One region of the Planococcus alkaliphilus genome, then DNA from elsewhere that is predicted to be linked to it. Evidence: a T-box and tRNA genes for the amino acid it is inferred to sense, from the RefSeq annotation. Region 1 holds a T-box; the other regions hold tRNA genes.
The links. The T-box of region 1 lies ahead of pheS (phenylalanine--tRNA ligase subunit alpha). A T-box ahead of a tRNA ligase gene usually reads a tRNA of that ligase, here a tRNA-Phe.
Positions count from the first base shown of each region.

Region 2: it has a tRNA-Phe gene. The T-box ahead of pheS (phenylalanine--tRNA ligase subunit alpha) is inferred to sense a tRNA for this amino acid. The anticodon was not compared.
Region 3: it has a tRNA-Phe gene. The T-box ahead of pheS (phenylalanine--tRNA ligase subunit alpha) is inferred to sense a tRNA for this amino acid. The anticodon was not compared.

Region 1 covers NZ_CM168060.1:1,410,582-1,416,227, forward strand. The annotation lists gene AC2EXB_RS07320 (M42 family metallopeptidase) at 1-584, shown strand, start outside; gene AC2EXB_RS07325 (helix-turn-helix transcriptional regulator) at 791-1,006, shown strand; gene AC2EXB_RS07330 (hypothetical protein) at 996-1,496, shown strand; gene AC2EXB_RS07335 (small multi-drug export protein) at 1,493-1,942, shown strand; gene AC2EXB_RS07340 (TrmH family RNA methyltransferase) at 2,133-2,900, shown strand; T-box leader at 2,944-3,171, shown strand; gene pheS (phenylalanine--tRNA ligase subunit alpha) at 3,209-4,246, shown strand; gene pheT (phenylalanine--tRNA ligase subunit beta) at 4,261-5,646, shown strand, end outside.
Region 2 covers NZ_CM168060.1:1,047,757-1,053,402, forward strand. The annotation lists rRNA gene AC2EXB_RS05330 (23S ribosomal RNA) at 1-1,011, shown strand, start outside; rRNA gene rrf (5S ribosomal RNA) at 1,155-1,270, shown strand; tRNA gene AC2EXB_RS05340 (tRNA-Asn) at 1,283-1,357, shown strand; tRNA gene AC2EXB_RS05345 (tRNA-Ser) at 1,365-1,454, shown strand; tRNA gene AC2EXB_RS05350 (tRNA-Glu) at 1,487-1,561, shown strand; tRNA gene AC2EXB_RS05355 (tRNA-Val) at 1,572-1,647, shown strand; tRNA gene AC2EXB_RS05360 (tRNA-Met) at 1,722-1,798, shown strand; tRNA gene AC2EXB_RS05365 (tRNA-Asp) at 1,802-1,877, shown strand; tRNA gene AC2EXB_RS05370 (tRNA-Phe) at 1,897-1,972, shown strand; tRNA gene AC2EXB_RS05375 (tRNA-Thr) at 1,995-2,070, shown strand; tRNA gene AC2EXB_RS05380 (tRNA-Tyr) at 2,076-2,159, shown strand; tRNA gene AC2EXB_RS05385 (tRNA-Trp) at 2,166-2,239, shown strand; tRNA gene AC2EXB_RS05390 (tRNA-His) at 2,259-2,334, shown strand; tRNA gene AC2EXB_RS05395 (tRNA-His) at 2,377-2,452, shown strand; tRNA gene AC2EXB_RS05400 (tRNA-Gln) at 2,462-2,533, shown strand; tRNA gene AC2EXB_RS05405 (tRNA-Gly) at 2,539-2,613, shown strand; tRNA gene AC2EXB_RS05410 (tRNA-Cys) at 2,621-2,694, shown strand; tRNA gene AC2EXB_RS05415 (tRNA-Leu) at 2,705-2,788, shown strand; gene AC2EXB_RS05420 (ISL3 family transposase) at 2,971-4,194, shown strand; gene AC2EXB_RS05425 (DUF47 domain-containing protein) at 4,684-5,301, shown strand; gene AC2EXB_RS05430 (anion permease) at 5,317-5,646, shown strand, end outside.
Region 3 covers NZ_CM168060.1:1,261,334-1,266,979, reverse strand. The annotation lists gene AC2EXB_RS06605 (isochorismate synthase) at 1-620, opposite strand, end outside; gene AC2EXB_RS06600 (1,4-dihydroxy-2-naphthoate polyprenyltransferase) at 792-1,703, shown strand; gene AC2EXB_RS06595 (DMT family transporter) at 1,897-2,883, shown strand; tRNA gene AC2EXB_RS06590 (tRNA-Glu) at 2,949-3,020, opposite strand; tRNA gene AC2EXB_RS06585 (tRNA-Ser) at 3,027-3,117, opposite strand; tRNA gene AC2EXB_RS06580 (tRNA-Asn) at 3,122-3,196, opposite strand; tRNA gene AC2EXB_RS06575 (tRNA-Ile) at 3,198-3,274, opposite strand; tRNA gene AC2EXB_RS06570 (tRNA-Gly) at 3,285-3,358, opposite strand; tRNA gene AC2EXB_RS06565 (tRNA-Phe) at 3,364-3,439, opposite strand; tRNA gene AC2EXB_RS06560 (tRNA-Asp) at 3,459-3,534, opposite strand; tRNA gene AC2EXB_RS06555 (tRNA-Met) at 3,538-3,614, opposite strand; tRNA gene AC2EXB_RS06550 (tRNA-Ser) at 3,690-3,782, opposite strand; tRNA gene AC2EXB_RS06545 (tRNA-Ile) at 3,798-3,874, opposite strand; tRNA gene AC2EXB_RS06540 (tRNA-Met) at 3,883-3,956, opposite strand; tRNA gene AC2EXB_RS06535 (tRNA-Ala) at 3,978-4,053, opposite strand; tRNA gene AC2EXB_RS06530 (tRNA-Pro) at 4,060-4,136, opposite strand; tRNA gene AC2EXB_RS06525 (tRNA-Arg) at 4,162-4,238, opposite strand; tRNA gene AC2EXB_RS06520 (tRNA-Leu) at 4,282-4,370, opposite strand; tRNA gene AC2EXB_RS06515 (tRNA-Gly) at 4,401-4,475, opposite strand; tRNA gene AC2EXB_RS06510 (tRNA-Leu) at 4,481-4,565, opposite strand; tRNA gene AC2EXB_RS06505 (tRNA-Lys) at 4,587-4,662, opposite strand; tRNA gene AC2EXB_RS06500 (tRNA-Thr) at 4,673-4,748, opposite strand; tRNA gene AC2EXB_RS06495 (tRNA-Val) at 4,762-4,837, opposite strand; rRNA gene rrf (5S ribosomal RNA) at 4,847-4,962, opposite strand; rRNA gene AC2EXB_RS06485 (23S ribosomal RNA) at 5,105-5,646, opposite strand, start outside.

The sequences.
Region 1 (5,646 bases):
CTGTTATGAACAATGAAAAAATGCTTTTAGCGAAAGCATGGGACAACCGCATTGGCTGTGCGATCGCCATCGATGTCCTAAAAGGGTTAAAAGGGCAAGAACACCCGAACGTCGTTTACGGAGTCGGCACTGTTCAAGAAGAAGTGGGCCTCCGCGGAGCAAAAACGGCGACCGCTAAAATCCAGCCGGATATCGGTTTTGCTGTCGATGTCGGCATTGCTGGCGACACACCGGGAATCACGCAGCAGGAATCCGCAAGCAAAATGGGTGCTGGCCCGCAAATTCTTTTATTCGACGCGTCGATGGTTTCGCACCGCGGCTTGCGTGAATTGGTGGTCGATACCGCAGAAGAAGCCGGCATCCCTTACCAATTCGAAACGATTGCAGGCGGCGGAACCGATGCCGGATCCATCCACTTGACGGCAAACGGCGTACCGGCATTGTCGATTGGTGTGGCAACGCGCTACATTCACTCACACGCTGGCATCCTGCACCGCGACGACTACGAGAACGCGGTGAAATTGATTGTTGAAGTCATCAAGAAATTAGACAAAGACACAGTAGCGCGCATTACGTTTGAATAAATGATTTTCCCCTTCCGCATATCGCGGGAGGGGATTTTTTTTTGTGGTTTTGCAAATAAAAGGGTTTATTCCGCAAACAAACCCATAAAATCCGTTAAATCTTAAATTAAGCACAAAACACAATGTTAACTATACTTGACTAAATGTTAAGCATACTGTACATTATGTTATATAAACCGAACATCTGCACAGGGAGGATGAAGTGGATGCTTAGAAACCGTGTGAAGGAATTGCGGGCGCGCTATGGATTTACGCAAAGCGATCTCGGCAAACGGGTGGATGTGACGCGGCAGACGATTGCGTTTATTGAGAAAGGGGAATTTTCGCCTTCGATTACGCTCGCATTAAAACTCGCTAGCACATTGGAAACAAAGGTGGACGACTTATTTTGGCTCGAAGGGGAGGAGCACAATGAAAAATGATTTCCGTTTAAACTATCCGCTATGGATGATGGCATTTATTTTATTGTTAGGGGTATTGGCGTTCGGTTTGAATTCGCCGATAACGGAATTCGTCAATACCGAGACTGAAACGAGTGTTACCATTAAATTAGAGGCGCTGGAAGGCTTTATCGTGTTTTGTTCGATCATCCTCTACTTCGCTTTTCTTGTGATTTTCATGGCACAGCTCAAAAAGCACAATAAGGAAAATCCGACACAGAAGATTTCGCCGCTCGCTATTCGCCCTCCCGAGTATTTGGAACAGGACGAAGGCATGACATACATCACGCGAAAAGCGGTTCAGAAAGTCTATAGCTTTATCACGTTAGCGCTGCCATTTTTAGCGACGGTCGTCATTGTATTTCCGTTGCCGAAACTTGCCATCATCTATGGAATTTTGGCTATCGCTTTCGGACAATACTTGATTTATTACCTCGAAGTCCGAAAACATTTCAAGGAGGAAACTGAATGATTTATGAATACTTTCTTGTTTTCCTAGGAGCAGCCATACCCTGGTTCGAAATCGCATTGGTCATTCCGCTCGGCATCGTCTGGGGCTTGTCGCCTTTTTGGGTGATGGTCATGGCGTTTGTCGGCAATATGCTGACGGTGCTCGCCTTGATCATCGGCTTTGATAAATTCAAGGATTGGTATATAAAGCGCCAAGAAGCAAAAGGCAAAGCCGAGTCGAAGAAAAACGAACGGGCAAAGAATATATGGAATAAATACGGATTGCCTGGACTTGCTCTTTTAGGTCCGATTCTCATCGGTACACATATTGCGGCATTTATCGGCATGACACTCGGCGCAACAAAACGAAACACGACCATTTGGCTTACCATCAGCATCGGCTTGTGGACACTTGTTTTTGGTCTTGCGACAGCTTTCGGTTTCGACTTTTTCACACGTGAACTTTGACCCGGCCGCCTCCGCTTTTCTGGTGTCCAGACTCCAGCGGCCAGATTCTCGGGACATAAGCCGAGTTGGCTACACGGCAAAGGACGCCGCTTTGCCAGCTCATCTTATGCCTGTCGAATCTAAACGGCCGCCTCCGCTTTTCTCATTATGCTATACTTGAGCTATTCTGAAATAAAGGCGTGAACTGCAAATGAAAAGAATTGAATCAACACAAAACTCGCTTGTGAAGCATTGGAAAAAATTAGTCACTACCCGTAAAGAACGGGATAAATTCACGGAATTTCTAGTGGAAGGCTTTCATTTGACGGAAGAGGCGTTGAAGAAAAAAGAATCCATCAAATCCTTGATTGTCCGGGAAGGCGTCGATATTCCCGCTGGCTGGAATGTCGACGATGTGCCGATGTATTCCGTGACGGCAGCGGTAGCGAAAGAAATTTCCGAAACGGAGCATTCCCAAGGGATTTTCGCGCATTGTGCGCAGCCGGAATTCACAGAAGCAGACCAGCAGCAATGGAGTAAACTGTTGTTGGTCGATGCCGTCCAAGATCCCGGCAATATCGGAACGATGATCCGTACAGCTTCTGCAAGTGGCATCGACGTGGTCGTTTTAGGGAAAGGCTGTGCGGATCCGTTCAATCCGAAAACGGTTCGTTCAGCGCAAGGCTCCCATTTCCAAATTCCGGTTGTCAGAGGCGAATTGGAAGAATGGACCACAGAGCTAAAAGAACGCAATATTCCTTTATACGGCACAGCGCTAATCAATTCAACGCCGGTGCACGAAGTGGAAAGCCAAGAAGCGTTCGCTTTGATCGTCGGCAATGAAGGAAGCGGTGTAGATCCGGTTTTGCTGCAGAAGACGGACCGCAATTTAATGGTGCCGTTATACGGCGAAGCGGAATCGCTGAACGTTGCTGTTGCCACTGGAATCCTGCTTTATAGTTTAGTGCCAAAAAACTAATTTGATTAAATGAACGCAATTTCGTATACTTAAAGGGTAAATAAGAAAAGCTGTGACCGGGAAAAGTATGTTGTGCCGTTGCATCAAGAGAGTCTGCGCCTTGGCTGGAAGCGCGGATATGCGAGAAACTTCAGAAGTTCACCCCGCGAGCTGCCTGTCGGGACCAGCAAATGCTGTAAAGATGGGCCGGTGAAGAGCCGTTACGTAAATGAGTGATTGCCTATTTTGGCGATAACTAGGGTGGTACCGCGAATAATGCCTCGTCCCTTTTTGGGACGGGGCTTTTTTACGTTTAAGGAGGAGAAAAAATGGAAGCACAATTGCAGGCATTGAAAACAGAAGCGCTTGAAAAAATTGCATCAGCGGCGAATGTAAAAGAATTGAATGACGTCCGTGTCGCTTATTTAGGGAAAAAAGGGCCAATTACCGATCTATTAAAAGGCATGGGGAAATTACCGGCTGAAGAACGTCCGAAAATGGGCGCACTAGTCAACGTAGTCCGTGAAGAAGTCACGACTTCGCTTGAAGAACGCATGATGATCCTGGAAGAAGAAGCGATCAATCTGAAGTTGCAAAGTGAAACGATCGATATCACATTGCCAGGGCGTCCTGTTCGTACAGGGAACCCGCATCCATTAACGCGCGTTATCGAAGAAATCGAGGATTTATTCGTATCGATGGGTTATGAGATCGCTGAAGGACCGGAAGTGGAAAAAGATTATTACAACTTCGAAGCTTTAAATTTGCCGAAAGGCCATCCAGCCCGTGATATGCAGGATTCTTTCTATATTACGGAAGACATTCTGCTTCGTACGCATACATCGCCGGTACAAGCCCGTACGATGGAAGCGAAAGGCGGCGAACCGATTAAAATCATCTGCCCAGGGAAAGTATACCGCCGCGATAATGACGATGCGACGCATTCCCACCAATTCACGCAAATCGAAGGATTGGTCATCGGTGAAGACATCCGCATGAGTGATCTTAAAGGAACACTATCCGTATTCGCGAAGAAAATGTTCGGAGACGACCGTGAAATCCGCCTTCGCCCAAGTTTCTTCCCGTTCACAGAGCCTTCTGTTGAAATGGATATCTCGTGCTTTAAATGCGGAGGATCTGGCTGCAACGTCTGCAAAAAAACCGGATGGATTGAAATTCTTGGAGCCGGAATGGTGCATCCGAACGTACTTGAAATGGCCGGCTATGATTCAAAACGCCTGACAGGATTTGCTTTCGGCATGGGGCCGGAGCGTATTGCAATGCTGAAATACGGCGTAGAAGACATCCGCCATTTCTATACCAATGATGTCCGCTTTTTATCTCAATTCCAGCGCACTGAAGTTTAAGGAGGAAATAAAACATGCTCGTATCCATTAAATGGTTGAAAGAATATGTAAATACACAAGAGTTAGACCCGGCTGAACTGGGCGAGAAAATTACCCGTTCCGGCATCGAAGTGGACGCAGTCATCGATCGTTCACATGGCATGACTAACGTCGTAGTCGGTTACGTTGAATCATGCGAGAAACATCCGGAAGCGGATAAATTATCGATTTGCCAAGTAAACGTCGGAGAAGACGGCATTGAACAAATCATCTGCGGCGCACCGAATATTGCGGCTGGCCAAAAAGTCATCGTTGCCCGTCCTGGCGCTAAATTGCCAGGCGGCGTGAAAATCAAAAAAGCGAAGCTGCGTGGAGAAGTTTCAAACGGGATGATCTGCTCACTTCAAGAACTGGGCATTGAAGGAAAATTGGTTCCTAAAGCATATGCGGAAGGCATTTACGTGCTTCCGGAAAACGCAGAAATCGGTTCTGATGTTGTAACGAATTTTGACCTGGATGACACCGTACTTGAACTTGGCTTGACGCCAAACCGTGCAGATGCGATGAGCATGCTGGGTGTGGCTTATGAAGTCGGCGCTATTTTATCGGAAGAAGTAAAACTGCCGGAAGCAACATACACAGAAGCAGCGGAAACAGCAGCGTCAATGCTGACATTGAACATCGATGCTCCGGAAGCGAATCCGCTTTATGTCGCAAAAGTCATCCGCAACATCGAAGTGAAAGAGTCGCCGATGTGGCTGCAGCAGCGGTTAATGGCAGCAGGCGTCCGTCCGCATAATAACGTCGTCGACGTGACGAACTTTGTCTTGATGGAATACGGCCAGCCGCTTCATGCGTTTGACTATGATTCTTTGAAGACTGGAAATATCACAGTTCGCCATGCGAAGCAGGACGAATTGATTACGACTTTGGATGATGCAGAACGCAAATTATCGCCTCATCATTTAGTGATTACAAACGGCGAAGAGCCGGTTGCCTTAGCAGGGGTTATGGGCGGCGCGAATTCAGAGGTGAGCGATTCAACAACAACGATTGTCATCGAATCTGCTTATTTCGCATCAGGATCGATTCGTCAAACTTCGAAAGACCATGGATTGCGCAGCGATGCGAGCTCACGCTATGAAAAAGGCGTTGACCCGAACCGTGTCATTCCTGCAGCAGAACGTGCTGCAAGCTTGATCGCAGAACTTGCAGGCGGGGAAGTGCTCGCAGGATCCGTCATTTTTGATGAGCTTGAGCGCGAAGAGAAAATCGTGAAAGTAAGCCCGGATTTCATTAACACCCGTCTTGGAATGAAAATTCCATTTGAAGACATGCTTGAGATTTTGGAGCGCTTGAAGTTTAAAACGGAAGCGGCAAACAACCAATTGATTATTTCAGTGCCGACTCGACGCCAGGAT
Region 2 (5,646 bases), 360 kb from region 1:
AAGCCCCAGTAAACGGCGGCCGTAACTATAACGGTCCTAAGGTAGCGAAATTCCTTGTCGGGTAAGTTCCGACCCGCACGAAAGGCGTAACGATCTGGGCACTGTCTCAACGAGAGACTCGGTGAAATTATAGTACCTGTGAAGATGCAGGTTACCCGCGACAGGACGGAAAGACCCCGTGGAGCTTTACTGTAGCCTGATATTGAATTTTGGTGCAACTTGTACAGGATAGGTAGGAGCCTTTGAGCCCGGAGCGCCAGCTTCGGAGGAGGCGTCGGTGGGATACTACCCTGGTTGTATTGAAATTCTAACCCACACCCCTGATCGGGGTGGGAGACAGTGTCAGGCGGGCAGTTTGACTGGGGCGGTCGCCTCCTAAAGAGTAACGGAGGCGCCCAAAGGTTCCCTCAGAATGGTTGGAAATCATTCGCAGAGTGTAAAGGCACAAGGGAGCTTGACTGCGAGACGTACAGGTCGAGCAGGGTCGAAAGACGGGCTTAGTGATCCGGTGGTTCCGCATGGAAGGGCCATCGCTCAACGGATAAAAGCTACCCCGGGGATAACAGGCTTATCTCCCCCAAGAGTCCACATCGACGGGGAGGTTTGGCACCTCGATGTCGGCTCATCGCATCCTGGGGCTGTAGTCGGTCCCAAGGGTTGGGCTGTTCGCCCATTAAAGCGGTACGCGAGCTGGGTTCAGAACGTCGTGAGACAGTTCGGTCCCTATCCGTCGCGGGCGCAGGAAATTTGAGAGGAGCTGTCCTTAGTACGAGAGGACCGGGATGGACACACCGCTGGTGTACCAGTTGTTCTGCCAAGGGCATCGCTGGGTAGCTATGTGTGGCCGGGATAAGTGCTGAAAGCATCTAAGCACGAAGCCCCCCTCAAGATGAGATTTCCCATTGCGCAAGCAAGTAAGATCCCTCAAAGACGATGAGGTAGATAGGTTCGAGGTGGAAGCGTGGCGACACGTGCAGCTGACGAATACTAATCGATCGAGGACTTAACCAAAATGGCTTTCTGAAGAGCGCGTTTCCTGTATTCAATGTCGAATATCCAGTTTTGAAAGAATAAGGCAAAAGTTTTTTCAAAAAAAGCTTGAAATACCGGTCAGAATTGGTATAATAAAACTTGTCTTTCAAAATAAATATTAGTCTGGTAGTGATGGCAAAGAGGCCACACCCGTTCCCATCCCGAACACGGAAGTTAAGCTCTTTTGCGCCGATGGTAGTTGGGGGTCTCCCCCTGTGAGAGTAGGACGTTGCCAGGCTGATAATATTATTCCGAAGTAGCTCAGTGGTAGAGCACCGCACTGTTAATGCGATGGTCGTAGGTTCGAATCCTACCTTCGGAGCCATTCTTTTGGAGAGCTGTCCGAGTGGCCGAAGGAGCATGATTGGAAATCATGTAGGCGGGCAACCGTCTCAAGGGTTCGAATCCCTTGCTCTCCGCCAGTAGCAATATCCAAATGAACATACAAATTAATGGCCCCTTGGTCAAGCGGTTAAGACACCGCCCTTTCACGGCGGTAACACGGGTTCGAATCCCGTAGGGGTCACCATTATATAATTGGAGGATTAGCTCAGCTGGGAGAGCATCTGCCTTACAAGCAGAGGGTCGGCGGTTCGATCCCGTCATCCTCCACCATTTACAATACATAAGCAAAACTTGTAAATATGAGTTTCTTCTATAATATAGGAAATAAACTCAATTATTATTATCGCGGGGTAGAGCAGTTCGGTAGCTCGTCGGGCTCATAACCCGGAGGTCGCAGGTTCAAATCCTGCCCCCGCAACCAAATGGTCCCGTGGTGTAGCGGTTAACATGCCTGCCTGTCACGCAGGAGATCGCCGGTTCGATCCCGGTCGGGACCGCCATTTTTTATCTTTCAAATGTGGGTCAGTAGCTCAGTTGGTAGAGCATTAGATTGAAGCTCTAAGTGTCGGCGGTTCGATTCCGTCCTGACCCACCATATTTTTATTTTTTATCTCCATGCCGGAGTAGCTCAACTGGTAGAGCAACTGACTTGTAATCAGTAGGTTGAGGGTTCAAGTCCTTTCTCCGGCACCATTTTTGGTGGGGTAGCGAAGTGGCTAAACGCGGCGGACTGTAAATCCGCTCCTTCGGGTTCGGCAGTTCGAATCTGCCCCCCACCACCAGTTTTTAGGGGCATAGTTTAACGGTAGAACAGAGGTCTCCAAAACCTCCGATGTGGGTTCGATTCCTACTGCCCCTGCCAATTTTAAAATTATATGATGGCGGTCGTGGCGAAGTGGTTAACGCACCGGATTGTGATTCCGGCACTCGGGGGTTCAATTCCCCTCGTCCGCCCCATGTTTTAATTTCAATTAAATGCACATATAAAATAGTAAAGTGGCGGTCGTGGCGAAGTGGTTAACGCACCGGATTGTGATTCCGGCATTCGGGGGTTCAATTCCCCTCGTCCGCCCCATCTTATTATTGGGGTATAGCCAAGCGGTAAGGCAACGGGTTTTGATCCCGTCATGCCCTGGTTCGAATCCAGGTACCCCAGCTTTTGCGGAAGTAGTTCAGTGGTAGAACGCCACCTTGCCAAGGTGGAGGTCGCGGGTTCGACCCCCGTCTTCCGCTCCATAAAATTGGCGGCATAGCCAAGTGGTAAGGCATGGGTCTGCAACACCCTTATCACCGGTTCGAGTCCGGTTGCCGCCTCCATTTATATTATGCCGGCGTGGCGGAATTGGCAGACGCGCGGGACTCAAAATCCCGTTCCTTCACGGGAGTGTCGGTTCGACCCCGACCGCCGGTATCTTGCAAAGGACCTGCCTGTCCTTTCATAAAACCTTCAACATCTTCGGATGCTGAAGGTTTTTTTTTTGGTTCTACACTAATTGTTGGGGTGTTGAAACAATTCGGCCCAAAAAAAGACACGCAATCTCCAAATTCTTTTATACTTGAAATGTCGAATAACAAGTAAAGAAGAGGAGATGCGTGCACTTGAATTTTACCATGAAATTTCCCGGATTAGAAGATGTGAAAATCATGAAGATGGAACAGGTGGAGGACCGGGTGGCCCTGCATGTGGAGTTGGAAGTGAAGGCACACCGTTGCCCGCGTTGCCAGGAGAAGACCCGGCGTGTCCACGATTACCGGATCCAAAAGATCAAACACCTGAAATGGTTTGAACGCCAGACTTACCTTTTCTATAAGAAGAGACGCTACGTATGCGGGGCGTGCGGCAAGAAATTCGCCGAACAGAATTCATTCATCGGCCGCTATCAACGGTTCTCAAAAGAGTGGAACCAAGCGGTTCATGTGCGCAGCGTCAAGGCGAAAACGTTCAAGGAAGTGGCCGGACAATACGGCGCTTCCGCTTCGACCATCGTTCGGCGTTTCGATCTGGTGGCGCTCCAGGAAGTTACTGAAACCGCAAAATTACCGCGTGTGATCGCCATCGACGAATACAAAGGCGACACCCGTGAAGGAAAGTACCAACTGATTATCGCCGATGGCGAAACGAGAGAACCGATCGATATCCTGCCCAACCGGAAAAAAGAGACGATCAAACAGTATCTCCAACAGCACGGAGCTGCGGTGGAAATCGTCGTCATGGACATGAGCCATTCCTTTAAAGCCGCGGTCAAAAAAGCACTCGGCAAACCGGTGATCATCGCCGATCGCTTCCACTTCTGCCGGTACATTTACTGGGCGCTGGACGCGGTCCGCAGACGCGTGCAGAAAAGTTGGAACGACTATGACCGCAAAAAAGGCAAACGGATGCGCTACGTCTTTTACAAAAACAGTGAGAAGTTAACCGAAAAGGACCGTTGGTACTTGAAGCGGTATCTTGAAATGGATGAGGAGCTCAAACGAGCATACGAACTGAAGGAAGCGTATTGCACGTGGTTTCAGGCAAGCAAAAAAAGAGATCCCGAGGAAATCCTCAAGACCAAAGAAGCGTTGCTGGAATTTTATCGGCTGGTGGAACAAGCGGGCATTCCCGAGTTCCAGAAAGCCATGGGCACCTTCCGAAACTGGCAGACGGAAATCTTGAACAGCTTCTCGTTCAAGTATTCCAATGGTTTCTTGGAAGGCATCAATAACCTGACAAAAGTGATTAAGCGGAACGCGTTCGGCTTTCAGAATTTCGAACGCGCCCGCGCCAAAATACTACTGACACACAAGTATAAGAATATGGGAGTTCACGTTGGTTAGAGTGAGGAAAATTTCACCTCACCCCAACATTTGACGGAGAACCGTTTAAACAGCAATGAGCGAAATAAAAGTACGCATCTGCAGTTTTTCATAGGATGAATTTGTATAGAACAGAACCGTTTATCGGGACCCAGGGAAAATATCAGGAAGGTTTAAAAAAAAGAAACAAATGGATTTCAATTTGTATGCAGGCTAGGCTCTAAGAGATAAAAGTCTTTCTAATTCTGATGGAATGTTTTATACTAAATTAGCTAATTTGAGAAGTTCTCTTTAACAGGGATCAGATTAAATGGCGAAGGAGATCAGCAGCCGTTACGTTATTACAGAAATGGAGATTAAAGAAAATCGAATAGATTAAACAGGAAATTCATAATCGTTTGTTTTATTAAGGTTTTGTAAAGTTGGGGTTAAAGTTCTATTAAAAAAGATTAAAAAGAGCTATCATAATCTAGCTTTGAATTTATTTTAGAAATTAGCGGAGGTAAGAAAATGGCTTTCAAGAAAAAAGATAAGTTTGCAGTTCTACTAGGGGATATCGCTTTGAATTTAAAAGAGAGTGCAGCTTATTTTGCTGACTATAAATTGCGGGAAATCAGTGATTTGAAGATTTTCTCCAATACGATGAAAGATTATGAAACAAAAGGCGATAATTATGTCCATACAGTCATCCAGGACTTGAACAACGCTTTTATCACGCCTATTGAAAGAGAAGACATTCTCGCACTGGCTATGAGTATGGATGATGTGCTAGATGGTTTAGATCATACTGCCTCAATGTTTGAAATGTATTCAATCGTCAATGCGGATGAATTCATGTTGGAGTTTGTAGAAGCGATCCGCCTCAGCACGATTGAAATCGAAACGGCTGTGGATTTGATGTCTTCTAAGAAATTGCCGGCTATGAGAGAGCACGCCATTAAAATAAAAGATTACGAGTCCCAATGTGATGTGACGAGACGCCATGCGATCAAACATCTCTTCCAGACGGAAAAAGATCCGATCCGCATTATTCAATATAAAGAAATCTATGAAGAGCTTGAAGAAATTGCAGACCATTGCCAAAAGGTAGCAAATACATTTGAGTCTATTATCATGAAAAACGCTTAAGGAGCAAGATGACCGATGGATATGGTTCTGCTAATAACAGTTTTAATTGTCGTTTTTGCTATAATATTCGACTTTATCAATGGCTTTCACGATACAGCCAATTCAATAGCTACTGCAGTCTCTACAAAAGCTTTAAAGCCGCGTCATGCAATTATGCTTGCTGCGGTAATGAACTTTGTCGGAGCTATGGCATTTACAGGAGTAGCAAAAACAATTACGAAGGATATTGTTGATCCATTTACATTGACGAATGGGTCGGTGGTGATTTTAGCCGCTTTGCTTGCTGCAATCACTTGGAATTTGGTTACCTGGTATTACGGAATTCCGAGTAGTTCTTCCCATGCT
Region 3 (5,646 bases), 150 kb from region 1:
ACAGCGGTCACTTTTTTAATCGAATCCAGGTATTCTTTTTTCTTAAGTTCTGTCCGCTTAACGACTAGCGGTTTACGGTATTTTTTGAGTTCTGATACTTGAGCTGCATGAATTAACCGATCCCGCTCTTTGCGCAAAGCATCAAATGCAGCAAACGTTTCTTTTTCCTTTGTAATTAAATGAATGCTTACAAATGCTCTTTCGCCTTTAATAATCAATTGAAAAGTTGGTACTGCAAAATAAGCTTCTGGAAATTTTGTCCATACACTCTGTTTCTCATTTAACGGATCAAAAGAGAAACCACCGAATAGAATCGGCTGAACTTCCCGTTCTTCATTGACAATTTGCTTGCACAAAGTCTGCCATTCTTTTTTAACATGCTCAAAACGTCCATGAAGGCTATGTGCTGTGATCACATGTGCGTGGCCAAGACCAACCCAGGTGAACGTCTTTTCACGATTTTGCCAAAACATCCGGTTTCCTTTAAACTGCTGCTCGCCTGCTTCAAAAAAAGCCAAAGCCGACATTCTGGATACTTCAATCGTTTCCGTATAAAATCGATAGGCTAAGTAGCGCGTATCCGTAAAATTTTCCGGCGATGAATACTGCTGTGAATTCATCAAATTACCTCCGTTTTTCATTTAAGTACACTATATACGTGAAAGTTCACTTTTTAAATCTCTACCCTCTATCATACTCTTTTCTTCTAATTTCAGCACACCATATGCTGTATTTAGCCTGAATTTGAAGTACAATAAAGGGTGGAAAGAATTAAAGGAGAGGTACACAACATGACACATTCCATTCAGGCAGACAGCGGCTGGCGCGTATGGTGGCAATTAACCCGTCCCCATACTTTAACCGCATCGTTTGCTCCCGTTTTTTTAGGCACCATGATTGCCATCAACTATACGGATATCCATTGGGGATTATTTCTGGCTATGCTCATTGCGAGTTTATTGATCCAGGCAGCAACCAATATGTTCAATGAGTATTATGATTTTGCTCGAGGATTGGATAATGAAAAATCGGTCGGTATCGGCGGTGCCATTGTCCGAAACGGTGTTAAACCAAAAACTGTTTTATCACTTGCCTTGTTTCTCTATTTAATCGCTGCTGTCATCGGCATTTGGATTTGCTCTCAAACCAGCTGGTGGCTGCTTGTGGTAGGCGGTGCTGCAATGGCTATTGGCTATTTGTATACAGGCGGACCTTACCCAATCGCTTACACGCCATTTGGTGAATTATTCTCTGGAGTCGTTATGGGCTATTTGATTGTAATCATTGCGTTCTATATCCAAACGATGTCTGTAACAGTAGAAGCTTCATTGCTAGCTGTACCAAGCACCTTACTAGTTGCAGCTATCATGATGACCAATAATATCCGTGATATGGTCGGAGACGCTGCAAGCGGCCGTAAAACTCTAGTGATCCTGGCAGGCAGACCAGCCGGAGTCGCGATATTAGCATCGTTCTTTGCCATTTCTTATCTATGGATCTTAGCATTAGTGATTTTCAATGATTTAACGCCATGGACCCTTTTAGTATTCCTTAGCGCTCCTAAAGCGTTGAATGTAGTAAAAACTTTTAGACGCTACACAAAACCATTAGAAGTCATGCCTGCAATGAAAGCGACAGGCATTACAAATACCTTATTCGCCTTCTTGCTGGGCATTGGGCTTCTCATTCATCATCTTCTTTAAAACAGCACCGGATCTATTCATCGCTGCAGAGACAAAATCAATAATTAAGTTTTATTAGAAGCCATGGGCCTTTCCAACAAGTTTTTACTCAACTTATTGGAAAGGCCCTTTTTGTTACTTGACCTTGTTGACCGAAATTTTCAAAAACGATATATTAGAATAAATTTATATATAGCTAAAGTGAGGTGAACCAATGAGACCAATAATAATCGGAGTAATCGCTGCCTTCTTTTTCGCTTTCACATTCGTTTTCAATGCCAGTATGGAAGCAACAGGTGGAAGCTGGCTCTGGAGCGCATCTTTACGCTACATCTTTATGATCCCGTTTCTTTTAGTGATAGTACTGGCACGCAGAAACTTAATTCCTCTCTTTAAGCAAATGAGAAAGGCCCCCATGAGCTGGCTGCTATGGAGTTTTATCGGGTTCGTACTTTTCTATGCGCCATTATGCTTTGCCGCAGCCTATTCACCCGGCTGGCTTATTGCTGGAACTTGGCAGATAACGATCATTTCGGGCTCATTGCTTGCCCCTCTTTTTTTCTATACAATACAAACAGCAAAAGGCCAAATCCAATTGAGAGAAAAAATTCCTTATAAAGGATTAGCTTTTTCTTTTCTTATTTTGCTAGGAGTTATTATCATGCAACTAGAACATGCACAAGAAATCCCTCTTCAAACGTTTTTAATGGGATTTTTGCCCGTTTTAGTCGCCTCCTTCGCCTTCCCATTGGGCAACCGGAAAATGATGGCGCTTTGCAATGACCAGCTAGACGCTTACCAGCGCGTTCTTGGAATGACTTTAGCAAGTCTTCCTTTTTGGTTGGTGTTATCTTTCTTTGCACTAGCAACTGAAGGACTCCCAAGTATAAACCAAAGCTTGCAATCGCTAATAGTAGCAGTGAGTTCTGGTGTCATAGCTACAGTTCTGTTTTTTAAAGCTACCGATTTGGTTCGAAAAGATATGAAAAAACTAGCGGCAGTAGAAGCGACACAGTCACTAGAAGTGCTTTTTGCGTTATTTGGCGAAATTCTTATCTTATCGATCGCTTTGCCTACACCACTTTCCTGGGTTGGCATTGCCATCGTCATGGCTGGCATGATTATCCATAGCCAGCTCTCTGCAATCAAACTAACCCGGAACACAAACATAGAGACCTTAACTAAAAAGCAGCCGCTTTAAAATAAACAGCTGCTTTTTTTACGCAAAAAAAAATGCCATGCAAATGAATGCATGACACTTTTATATGACCCCTACGGGATTCGAACCCGTGTTACCGCCGTGAAAGGGCGGTGTCTTAACCGCTTGACCAAGGGGCCAATTACTGGCGGAGAAGGAGGGATTTGAACCCTCGCGCCGGTTTCCCGACCTACACCCTTAGCAGGGGCGCCTCTTCAGCCACTTGAGTACTTCCCCAGTATGGCTCCGAAGGTAGGACTCGAACCTACGACCATCGCATTAACAGTGCGGTGCTCTACCACTGAGCTACTTCGGAATGGTGGGCCTAAATGGACTCGAACCATCGACCTCACGCTTATCAGGCGTGCGCTCTAACCAGCTGAGCTATAGGCCCATATGTATAATGGAGCGGGTGAAGGGAATCGAACCCTCATCATCAGCTTGGAAGGCTGAGGTTTTACCACTAAACTACACCCGCATAAATGGTGGGTCAGGACGGAATCGAACCGCCGACACTTAGAGCTTCAATCTAATGCTCTACCAACTGAGCTACTGACCCACATTTGAAAGATAAAAAATGGCGGTCCCGACCGGGATCGAACCGGCGATCTCCTGCGTGACAGGCAGGCATGTTAACCGCTACACCACGGGACCATTTGGTTGCGGGGGCAGGATTTGAACCTGCGACCTCCGGGTTATGAGCCCGACGAGCTACCGAACTGCTCTACCCCGCGATAATAATATTGATATTAGTTTCTTCTATTATATAGAAGTTTTAAAAAGGATAGTCCACACATTTTTTATAAAGATGGAGGAGGAAGAGGGATTCGAACCCCCGCGGGATTTGACTCCCCTGTCGGTTTTCAAGACCGATCCCTTCAGCCAAACTTGGGTATTCCTCCGTGATAATAGGTAAATGGTGGACCTTGCAGGACTCGAACCTGCGACCGGACGGTTATGAGCCGTCTGCTCTAACCAACTGAGCTAAAGGTCCTAAAAAAGTGGCGGCAGAGGGGATCGAACCCCCGACCTTACGGGTATGAACCGTACGCTCTAGCCAGCTGAGCTACGCCGCCAGGATCTTTATAATATATAGTTGGTGGAGCCTAGCGGGATCGAACCGCTGACCTCCTGCGTGCAAGGCAGGCGCTCTCCCAGCTGAGCTAAGGCCCCATTGAATGGTCGGGAAGACAGGATTCGAACCTGCGACCCCTTGGTCCCAAACCAAGTGCTCTACCAAGCTGAGCTACTTCCCGAACTTAAATGCTGAGTGTAAAAATATGGCGCGCCCGAGAGGACTCGAACCTCTAACCGCTTGATTCGTAGTCAAGTACTCTATCCAATTGAGCTACGGGCGCTTATTCATGATGAAAACCTGACGGTTTTTTCTGCAAACAAAGATGGTGCCGAGGACCGGAATCGAACCGGTACGGTAGTCACCTACCGCAGGATTTTAAGTCCTGTGCGTCTGCCAGTTCCGCCACCCCGGCATGGGTCGGCTTTGAATTGCTGCAAAAAATTGGAGCGGAAGACGGGGGTCGAACCCGCGACCTCCACCTTGGCAAGGTGGCGTTCTACCACTGAACTACTTCCGCAAAAATGGTGCGGGTGAAGGGAGTCGAACCCCCACGCCCGAAGGCGCTAGATCCTAAGTCTAGTGCGTCTGCCAGTTCCGCCACACCCGCGTGGCAATAATGAAATTAAAATGGTGAGCCATGAAGGATTCGAACCTTCGACCCTCTGATTAAAAGTCAGATGCTCTACCAACTGAGCTAATGGCTCTCATGAAAAGTGGTGCCGGAGAAAGGACTTGAACCCTCAACCTACTGATTACAAGTCAGTTGCTCTACCAGTTGAGCTACTCCGGCGAAAGAGAAAAAATGGTGGAGGATGACGGGATCGAACCGCCGACCCTCTGCTTGTAAGGCAGATGCTCTCCCAGCTGAGCTAATCCTCCAGTATGTATGCCCAGCGACGTCCTACTCTCACAGGGGGAGACCCCCAACTACCATCGGCGCAAAAGAGCTTAACTTCCGTGTTCGGGATGGGAACGGGTGTGGCCTCTTTGCCATCATCACTGGACTATTTGATTTTTGAAAGACAAGTTTTATTATACCAATTCTGACTGGTATTTCAAGCTTTTTTTAAAAAAACTTTTGCCTTATTCTTTCAAAACTGGATATTCGACATGAAACCAACGCAACGCGCTCTTCAGAAAGCCATTTTGGTTAAGTCCTCGATCGATTAGTATTCGTCAGCTGCACGTGTCGCCACGCTTCCACCTCGAACCTATCTACCTCATCGTCTTTGAGGGATCTTACTTGCTTGCGCAATGGGAAATCTCATCTTGAGGGGGGCTTCGTGCTTAGATGCTTTCAGCACTTATCCCGGCCACACATAGCTACCCAGCGATGCCCTTGGCAGAACAACTGGTACACCAGCGGTGTGTCCATCCCGGTCCTCTCGTACTAAGGACAGCTCCTCTCAAATTTCCTGCGCCCGCGACGGATAGGGACCGAACTGTCTCACGACGTTCTGAACCCAGCTCGCGTACCGCTTTAATGGGCGAACAGCCCAACCCTTGGGACCGACTACAGCCCCAGGATGCGATGAGCCGACATCGAGGTGCCAAACCTCCCCGTCGATGTGGACTCTTGGGGGAGATAAGCCTGTTATCCCCGGGGTAGCTTTTATCCGTTGAGCGATGGCCCTTCCATGCGGAACCACCGGATCACTAAGCCCGTCTTTCGACCCTGCTCGACCTGT